DNA from 2 places in the Anaerotignum faecicola genome. Region 2 is predicted to be linked to the other one. Evidence: a T-box and tRNA genes for the amino acid it is inferred to sense, from the RefSeq annotation. Region 2 holds a T-box; the other holds one or more tRNA genes.
The links. A T-box is a leader RNA that pairs with one kind of tRNA and senses whether it is charged. The one in region 2 lies ahead of proS (proline--tRNA ligase), so its partner is inferred to be a tRNA-Pro.
Positions count from the first base shown of each region.

Region 1: it encodes a tRNA-Pro, which carries the amino acid that the T-box ahead of proS (proline--tRNA ligase) is inferred to sense. The anticodon was not compared.

Region 1 is NZ_BHVZ01000002.1:159,114-163,766, reverse strand. It holds gene typA (translational GTPase TypA) at 1-1,173, shown strand, start outside; gene EJE48_RS06590 (putative polysaccharide biosynthesis protein) at 1,214-2,848, shown strand; tRNA gene EJE48_RS06585 (tRNA-Pro) at 3,010-3,083, shown strand; tRNA gene EJE48_RS06580 (tRNA-Pro) at 3,202-3,275, shown strand; gene EJE48_RS06575 (RNA polymerase sigma factor) at 3,386-4,009, shown strand; gene EJE48_RS06570 (zf-HC2 domain-containing protein) at 4,006-4,653, shown strand, end outside.
Region 2 is NZ_BHVZ01000012.1:40,982-45,634, reverse strand. It holds gene EJE48_RS09820 (C40 family peptidase) at 1-731, opposite strand, end outside; gene EJE48_RS09815 (aminopeptidase) at 913-2,037, opposite strand; gene EJE48_RS09810 (cysteine hydrolase family protein) at 2,101-2,631, opposite strand; T-box leader at 2,869-3,070, shown strand; gene proS (proline--tRNA ligase) at 3,139-4,575, shown strand.

The DNA.
Region 1 (4,653 bases), on a different contig from region 2:
CTGGGTCGTATCGGCATCGGTAAGATTGAAAACGGCGTACTGCGCGTCAATGACGAGGTTGTCGTTCTGAATATGCACAATGCGGAAACACAGAAAAAGGTTCGTATCACAAAGCTGTATGAATTTCAGGGCTTGCAGAGAGTAGAGGTAAAGGAAGCGAGCGTCGGCAATATTGTTGCGCTTAGCGGCATTGAAAATATTATGATCGGGGATACCATCTGTTCCCCCGAAAAGCCGGAGCCTCTGCCCTTCGTGAAGATTTCCGAACCCACACTGGCAATGAATTTTTCTGTAAACGACAGCCCCTTCGCAGGGCAGGAGGGGAAATATGTTACCTCCAGACAGATTCGTGACAGACTGTTCAAGGAGCTGAATACAGATGTCAGCCTGCGTGTAGAGGATACGGATAATCTGGATAGCGTGAAGGTTTCCGGCAGAGGGGAACTGCATCTTTCCATTCTGATCGAAACACTCCGCAGAGAGGGCTACGAATTTCAGGTGTCCAAGCCGGAGGTGCTGTTCAGAGAGATTAACGGCAAGAAATGCGAGCCTATGGAGGCGGTAACGATTGACGTTCCTGAGGAATTTGTCGGCAATGTTATCGAAAAGCTGGGCAGCAGAAAGGGCGAAATGACAAATATGTATCCTGCAAAGGGCGGCTATACCAGACTGGAATTTTCTATTCCTGCAAGAGGTCTGATTGGCTACCGCAGTGAATTTATGACAGATACCAAGGGCAATGGTATTATGAACTCCCTGTTTGACGGCTACGAACCCTATAAGGGGGATATCGTGACCCGTTCGCAGGGCTCTCTGGTTGCGTTTGAAAGCGGCGAAGCCATCACCTATGGTCTGTATAACGCGCAGGAACGTGGGGATCTGTTCATCGGCGCAGGCACAAAGGTTTACGAGGGCATGGTTGTCGGCAGAAATGCCCGTGCGGATGATATGGATATCAACGTATGTAAGAAAAAGCAGCTGACAAATACCCGTGCGAGCGGCTCCGATGATGCGCTGAAGCTGACACCGCATATCACGATGTCTCTGGAGCAGTGCATGGAATTTATCAGTGATGATGAGCTGCTGGAGGTAACCCCCCAGAATCTGCGTATGCGGAAAAAGATTCTGGATAATACCCAGCGCAGAAAGGCGAAAAACCGCGCAAACAGCTAAGAAGCGGTTCTGATTAGGATTTTTTGGAAAGAGGTGCACCATGGCGGCAAAAGCGAAGAAAAAGGGCGGCGGCTTCGTAAAACAGGCGGCAATTCTGGCAGCAGCCAGCCTGCTGGTACGTTTTTTGGGCTTTATATACCGTTGGCCCTTAACCAACATGATTGGGGACGAGGGGAATGCGATTTACAGCGGCGGCTATTATATTTATACCTTCCTGCTGATTTTATCCTCGGCGGGGCTGCCTGCGGCAATTTCTAAGCTGGTTTCCGAGAGAATCGCACTGAAGCAATACCGAAATGCGCATCGTGTCTTTCAGGCGGCATTGGTGATTTCCACCTGCTTTGGCACGTTCTTTGCGATTGTGATGGGACTTGGCGCACACCGACTGGCAGATATGATTGACATTGCGGACAGCTATTATTCCCTGCTGACGCTTTGCCCGACCTTGGTGATTGTTGCTATCATGTCCGTATTCCGCGGATATTTCCAAGGGATGCGTACCATGGTGCCGACCGCGATTTCTCAGATTGTAGAGCAGGTGTTCAACGCCTTTTTCAGTGTGTATCTGGCATGGGTGTTTATGAGCATCAATATTCCGGAAGGGATGACGAAGAACATTCCTCTGGCATCTGCCGGTGGTACGATGGGGACGGGCATTGGCGCTTTGGCAGGCCTGGTTGTGGTGGTCTTTGCCTACTGTCTGATTCGCCCGTATCTGCTTTGGAGAGCAGAGCGATGCAAGCAGCCCTACGAGGAATCGAAGCGTGAGCTGATAGGCAGAGTTTTGCAGACGGCATGGCCCATCATCGCAGGTACGGCGGTATTCAGCATTACCAACCTGATTGATATGGGGATGGTGGTAAGAATTTTGCAGCAGATTGGATTTTCCGAAGAGAATGCAAGAGCGTTGTATGGACAGCTTTCGGGGAAATATGTTACGCTGACCACATTGCCTGTTACGATTTCTACGGCGGTTGCAACAGCGGCTTTGCCAAGCATTGCCACATCGGTAAAATTGAAGGAGCGGAAGCAGGTACGCAGAAAAATGACGCTGACCTATCGCATTTCCATGATTATTTCTGTGCCTGCGGCGGTTGGTATCAGTGCGCTTGGGCCGCAGATTATCCACATGCTGTTCCCCAGTGCAAGCGACGGCGGTACACTGCTGACGGTTGGTGGCGTTTCGATTATCTTCCTTGCGCTTTGCCAGACCTCTACGGGGATTTTGCAGGGGATTGGACATATTAAGGTGCCCGTGGTCGGTGCGATTCTGGGTGCCATTACAAAGGTGATTCTGAACGTGGTTCTGATTCGGATTCCTTCTATTAACGTTCTGGGGGCAGTGCTTTCCACAACGGGCTGCTATCTGGTTGCAGGCGTTTTTGATGTAATCATGCTGAGCAGACTGACGGGAACGAAATTCGATATCATGGGCAGCTTTCTCAAGCCGATTATCGGCTCTGCTGCCATGGCGGCGGCAACACTTGGCAGCTATCATGTGTTCTATCAGCTTTTGCAGAGCAACACCATCGCGACACTGCTTGCAATCTGCATTGCGGTTGCGGTGTATGGTCTGGTGATGCTGCTCATCAAGGGCATCGTGGAGGAGGACTTGCAGACAGTACCCGGCGGCGGCAAGCTGATTCGCGTTTGCAGACGGCTGCATTTGTTATAAAAACAGAAATCCACCGAATGATTTTGCGGAAGGTTCGGTGGATTTTTCTATAAAAGGGATTTTTTCGGATACATTTTGAAAAAATATAAAATCTGTTGTTGACAGAAAGAATATCCTGTGGTAATATGTAAAAGTCGCTGAACAAAAGCGGTAAAAAATATCGAGGCGTGGCTCAGCTTGGTAGAGCGCTACATTAGGGATGTAGAGGTCGCAGGTTCAAATCCTGTCGCCTCGATTTTTATAAAAGATTTATAAAAAATTCTTTCGGAAGCTTTTGAAAGAAGAAAAAAGAATTGACAGGAATATAATCCTGTGGTATCATAATTAAGCCGCTGAATAAGCGGTAGGAATATCGAGGCGTGGCTCAGCTTGGTAGAGCGCTACATTAGGGATGTAGAGGTCGCAGGTTCAAATCCTGTCGCCTCGAGGGCAGTTTAAGAGACGAATATGATTCGTCTCTTTTTTCATATTCGGCAGTGATTTGAAAAAAATTGGAAAAAAGAGAGAATCGGCACGGCCTACGGAGGTGAACCGTTTATGACCGACCAGAACGAGGTACGATTGGTCAAGAGGGCGAAGCAGGGGGACATGCACGCCTTTGAGGAACTCATTTTACAGCATGAAAAGATCGTTTATAACGTGGCACTGCGCATGATGAACCACAGCGAGGATGCGAAGGATATTTCGCAGGAGGTGTTTCTGAAGGCGTATCGGAATATCGGGAATTTTGACGAGCGGTCGCAGTTTTCTACCTGGATTTACCGCATTACGGCGAACACCTGCATTGATGAAATGCGAAAGCGGAAGGGCAGGCAGAGCTTTTCGTTAGAGGAAGAGCTGGAAAGCGAGGAAGGCAGCATGCAGCGGCAGGTTGCGGATGCGGGCGAAACACCGGAGGAAAGCATGCTTCGAGAGGAGCAGAAAAGCGAGATTTTACAGGCATTGGAGAGCCTTTCACCGGAGCATAAGGTGGCGGTTATCCTGCGGGATATCAAGGGGCTTTCCTACGAGGAAATCGCGGAGATTCTGGAGCTTACGCTAGGGACAGTGAAGAGCCGTATTTCCCGTGGGCGAAATCAATTAAAGCAGGAAATTTTAAAATTACGGGAACAAGATGCACATTTTATTCGTCATAAGAGAGGAAAGGAGGGAAGGCAATGAATTGTGATAAAGTGAAAAAGCTGCTCTGGGCGTATTTGGAAAACAAAACCACGGCAGAGGAAACAGCAGAAATCGAAACGCATTTGGAAGGCTGTGCGGCTTGCAGAGAAGAGCTGGCGCAGCAGAAGGAAATGAAAAACGCTTTGGCAAGCCTTCCTGACGAGGAACTCCCTGAAGGCTATCATACAGAGCTGATGCAGAAGCTGCAGGCGGAACGCAAGATTGTGCCTTTCCCTGCAAAGAAGAAGCATGGCTGGAAGCAGATGAGCATGATCGCGGCGGCGGTGCTTGTGGTTGTGGTAGCAGGCGGCACGAGGGGGATGCTGGAAATGCGGCAGAACCAGAACGAGGAGATAGAGCAGATTCTGTTTGAGAATACTGCGCTGACGGCGGATACGGGCGAGGAAGCGGCAGAACAGATTGCGGCGGACAGCGCGACAGAGAACAATGCGGCGGAAAAATCCGATACCAAGGAGGATTTTTCTGAGCAGGAAACAAAGAAAGTAAAAAAACCTGTTTCGCAGAAAACGGCACCAAAAGAAACTACACCCAAAGAAGCAACTCCGAAGGAAACAACTCCGAAGGAAACGGCAAAGTCTTTTCGGTCGGAGGGAGCGGCAACCATGCCGAAAGCAGCTTTATAT
Region 2 (4,653 bases):
TCAGGCTTTTCGCCTGTTTTCACAGTCAGGTAATCTGCGGAAACATATCCCTTCTGCCCTGCATCTGTCACAATGCTGACCCAATCCTGTCCAGCACGTTCCACATCAACAATCGTACCGGAAGGAAGAACCGTCAGCACCTCTGCACTTGTGGATGCTTCCTTGCGCAGCTTCAAGCCGGAGCCTGCTGTTACCACGCCGTAGGTATCCTCTGCTTTTGTTGTTGCGCTTACAGGTGCAGCTGTGGTTTCGTTGCTTACCTTGGAAACATACTGCAGCAGATTGCCGGAAACATAATCCTTGCTGACATAAGCAGAACCGCCGTTATAGGAAACACGATACCAATCGTCATTCTGCCCTGTTACGGTGACTGCTTCCCCGCTGCTGAATTTTTTCAGAGAATTGGAGGCTGTAGTTGCTTTTTCTCTCAGGTTAACACCGGAGCCGGTAATGCTGCCATCTGCCTTTGTTACGGAGAAATAATCTGCGAAAACATAGCCGGTTGCACCGTTATAGGAAATCTTAAACCAGTTATCAACCTTATCCAGAACAGTATATTCTGTACCCTTGTTAATTTTACCTAACACATTTGCACCTGTACTTGCCCCTGCGCGGACATTTACATTTGTACCGGAAGCCTGTCCCACGTTTGCCGCGAACGCAGTTACGGTACTCAGCACAACAAGTGCAGCTGTGACACAAAGCTGTTTCATTACTTTATTTAAACCCATTGGAATCTCCTCCAAACCATTTTCCGTCGCAATTGTTACAAATCTATTACATTCAGTATAAAAAAAAGTAATAAATATGTCAATAGTTTTCTGTCGACAGAACCTGTATTTTCTGATTTTTCCGAAGGAAAAGGCTACAGAAAATACTCATTTTCCGTAACCTTTCGGTATTCCCTCTTTCTTAGGATTTCTTTAAGATTTCTTCTTTGAATTTTCCGTTTTCATAGAAAAGCTCACCATCGGCATAGATTTTACCTTCCTTTGTCATGTCATTGATCATGTCCCAATGGATAGCAGATTCGTTTTTGCCGCCTGCCTCCCGAAAGGCTTCGCCAATCGCCATGTGCATGGAACCGCCGATTTTTTCATCAAACAGGATATTTTTCGTGTGCCGCTGAATCCCGTAATTCGTGCCGATGGCAACCTCGCCGAAATAACGGGAGCCTGCATCGGTGTCCACATAGGACAGCAGGGTGTCCAACATTTCTTCATTTTTGCAGGAAACATCCACAATGCGTCCCTTTTCTACCGTCAGGCGTACCTCGTAAAATTCATTCCCATTCATGATGGCGGGATAGGAAAAGGTGATATAGCCGTTAATCCCATCCTCCACAGGAGAGGTAAAAATTTCACCGTCAGGGAAATTGGCATCCCCGCAGCAGTTAATCCATTTTCTGCCTGCCACGTTCACGAAAATATCTGTATCCTTAGAAAGAATATGCAGTTCCTTCTTTCCATCCAGATAGCTTGCCCATTTTTCCTGCCATGCCGCCATTTCCTGCCATTTTGCAACAGGATCTTCCTCGTAAAGATAGCCTGCGGTGTAAACGAAATCCTCATATTCCTCCAGGCTCATGCCTGCATTTTGGGCATCCCCGTTGGTCGGGAACTGTGTGCCGCACCAGCGCAGCTCACCCGTTCCCATGCGTTCGGAATAAATCTTGCGGTTGTCCTTATTCGCCAGACGCTTCTGTTTCAGTCGCTCCGCTTCGATGGACTGCATGGTCTTTGTGTTTTCGCTGCCCCATGCGCTGATCCAGACATCGCTTTTTGCGCAGGCACCAAAACGAATATTTTCTCTGGCATATTGCTCCTCTGTCCCATTTTTCAGAAGCTCCGCATCCACATCGGGAACGTCAATATAATATTCCACCAGCGCGCCCGCTTTCACTGCCGCCCTTGCGACTGCCTTGATAAACGGCAATGCCGCATCCTCCGCGGAAATAGCAACGCGGTCGCCTTTTTTCACCTTTGTTGAATAATTTACCAGCACATCTGCCAGCTTTTCTAATCTTTCGTCCTTCATACCCTCACGTCCTTACAAAAAAATTCCTATAAAAAAGATTCTCTTTCTGCAAAAAGGTGCTTTTTACCGCACATGAATCTGACACATCTGCATGGTCTGCAATGCCGCCGCATGGCTTTCGGGTCTTACCCCTGCACAGCAGGATGCGTCCACGCTGATTTTCACCTCAGGCAGTCTTGCCTTTAAAATCAGCGCATTAGAAACCACGCAGATATCGGTGCAAAGACCGATAATCTCAATTTCACATTCTTCCGCAGGCAGTCCTGCAAATTCCATGACCATCATATCTGCCAGCTCCCAAGAGCCGAAGGATGGCTTATTCATCACAACGGCATTGCCCAGAGCCGCCTGTACCTTTTTATTCAACTGCCAGCCGTATGTGCCTTCGATACAATGCACAATGGGAAGGTTTTCACCCTCCTGCGTTTGCAAATAATTATCCTGATGGGTGTCTCTGGTTGCATACACGCAATCCTTGGTGTAGGTGTTGATTTTTGCAACCACATTGTCTACAATCGCCTCCGCCTCAGGTGTGCCGAGAGAGCCGTCAATAAAGTCATTCTGCATATCCACAACAATCAAAATTTTTTTCATTTTTCTTTATCCTTTCCCTTTTTTCGGGTTATTTTTCTGATATAGATGTATCATACCACAGGGAAATTCTACTTTCAAGTAAAGTCATGTATCTAATCTTTTTCTATCTTTTCTAATCTGTTTCCTCGTTTCCATCATATCTATCTTGCAGTCCTCTAACAAAATCCGAAAGAAATTCTTAAGAAATTTCCCTTTCTCCTTGACACAGCCTGCTTTTTCGGGGTATCATAGAAACCGTGAAAAACAATGACAGGGAATAGTAAAAAAGCCTCCTTGCCCCCAGAAAACAGGCGGTTGATGTGAGCCTCGGCAAGCCTTTTTGAACCTGCCCCTTGAGTTCCGCAGGGAAAATGCGGCGTAAGTGCGGCGTTAACGGCTTTGAGAGGATGCGTTTTTGCATCAATAAGGGTGGCACCGCCGAATGACCTTGGTCCCTTTTCAGAGGGATGAAGGCTTTTTTTATTTTCAGAAATTCTCTGTACAGAAAAGTTTTAAGGAGGAAATCAAATGGCAAAAGAAAAGAAATTTGTAGAATCCATCACCGATATGGAAGTGGATTTTCCCCAGTGGTATACCGACGTTGTTAAAAAAGCGGACTTAACGGCATATTCCAGCTTGAAGGGCTGCATGATCATCCGCCCTTATGGCTATGCCATCTGGGAGCTGCTGCAAAGACAGCTGGATGACCGTTTCAAAGAAACAGGCGTGGAAAATGTATACATGCCCATGTTCATTCCCGAAAGCCTGCTGCAGAAGGAAAAGGACCATGTAGAAGGCTTTGCGCCCGAGGTTGCATGGGTAACCCACGGCGGCGAAAAGAAGCTGGAGGAACGCATTTGTGTCCGTCCCACTTCCGAAACCCTGTTCTGCGAGCATTATGCAAACATCGTGCAGTCCTACAGAGACCTGCCCAAGCTGTATAATCAGTGGTGCTCCGTTGTTCGTTGGGAAAAAACAACACGTCCCTTCCTGAGAACCATGGAATTTTTGTGGCAGGAGGGTCATACCGCACACGCAACCGCAGAGGAGGCACAGGAAAGAACCATCCAGATGCTGAATATTTATGCGGATTTCTGCCGTGATGTACTGGCAATCCCCGTTATAAAGGGCGAAAAAACAGAAAAGGAACGCTTTGCAGGTGCAGCACACACCTTTACCATTGAATCCCTGATGCATGATGGGAAGGCACTGCAGTCCGGCACGAGCCATAACTTCGGTGACGGCTTCGCGCATGCCTTTGGTATCCAGTATACCGATAAGGAAAACAAGCTCCAGTATGTACACCAGACAAGCTGGGGCATGACAACCCGTATGATTGGTGCTATCATCATGGTGCATGGTGACAACAGCGGTCTGGTTCTGCCCCCTCGTATCGCGCCCACACAGGTGATGATTGTTCCCATCGTGCAGAAAAAGGAAGGCGTACTGGAAAAAGCAGCTGAGCTGAAAAACAGACTGGCAAAGGTTTGTCGTGTAAAGCTGGATGATTCTGATAAATCCGCAGGCTGGAAGTTCTCCGAATATGAAATGAAGGGGATTCCCGTTCGTCTGGAAATCGGCCCCAAGGATATTGAACAGAATCAGTGTGTTCTGGCAAGACGAGATACCGGAGAAAAGATTTTCGTTTCTCTGGATGAGCTGGAAACAAGAGTTCCTGCCCTTCTGGATGAAATTCACGAAAATATGCTGAAAAAAGCAACCGAACACCGTGAATCCAGAACCTACGTTGCAAAAACAATGGATGAATTTGAAAAAATCATCAACGAAACACCCGGCTTCATTAAAGCAATGTGGTGCGGCGATCAGGCCTGTGAGGATGCCATCAAGGAAAGAACAGCAGCAACCAGCAGATGTATTCCTTTTGAACAGGAAGAAATCTCTGATGTCTGCGTATGCTGCGGCAAGCCTGCGAAGCACATGGTTTACTGGGGCAGAGCATACTAATCCCACAACAGAATAAAGCAAATTAAAAAAGGGTAAATCTTCAAATAAAAATGAGGATTTATCCTTTTCTTTCTTCAT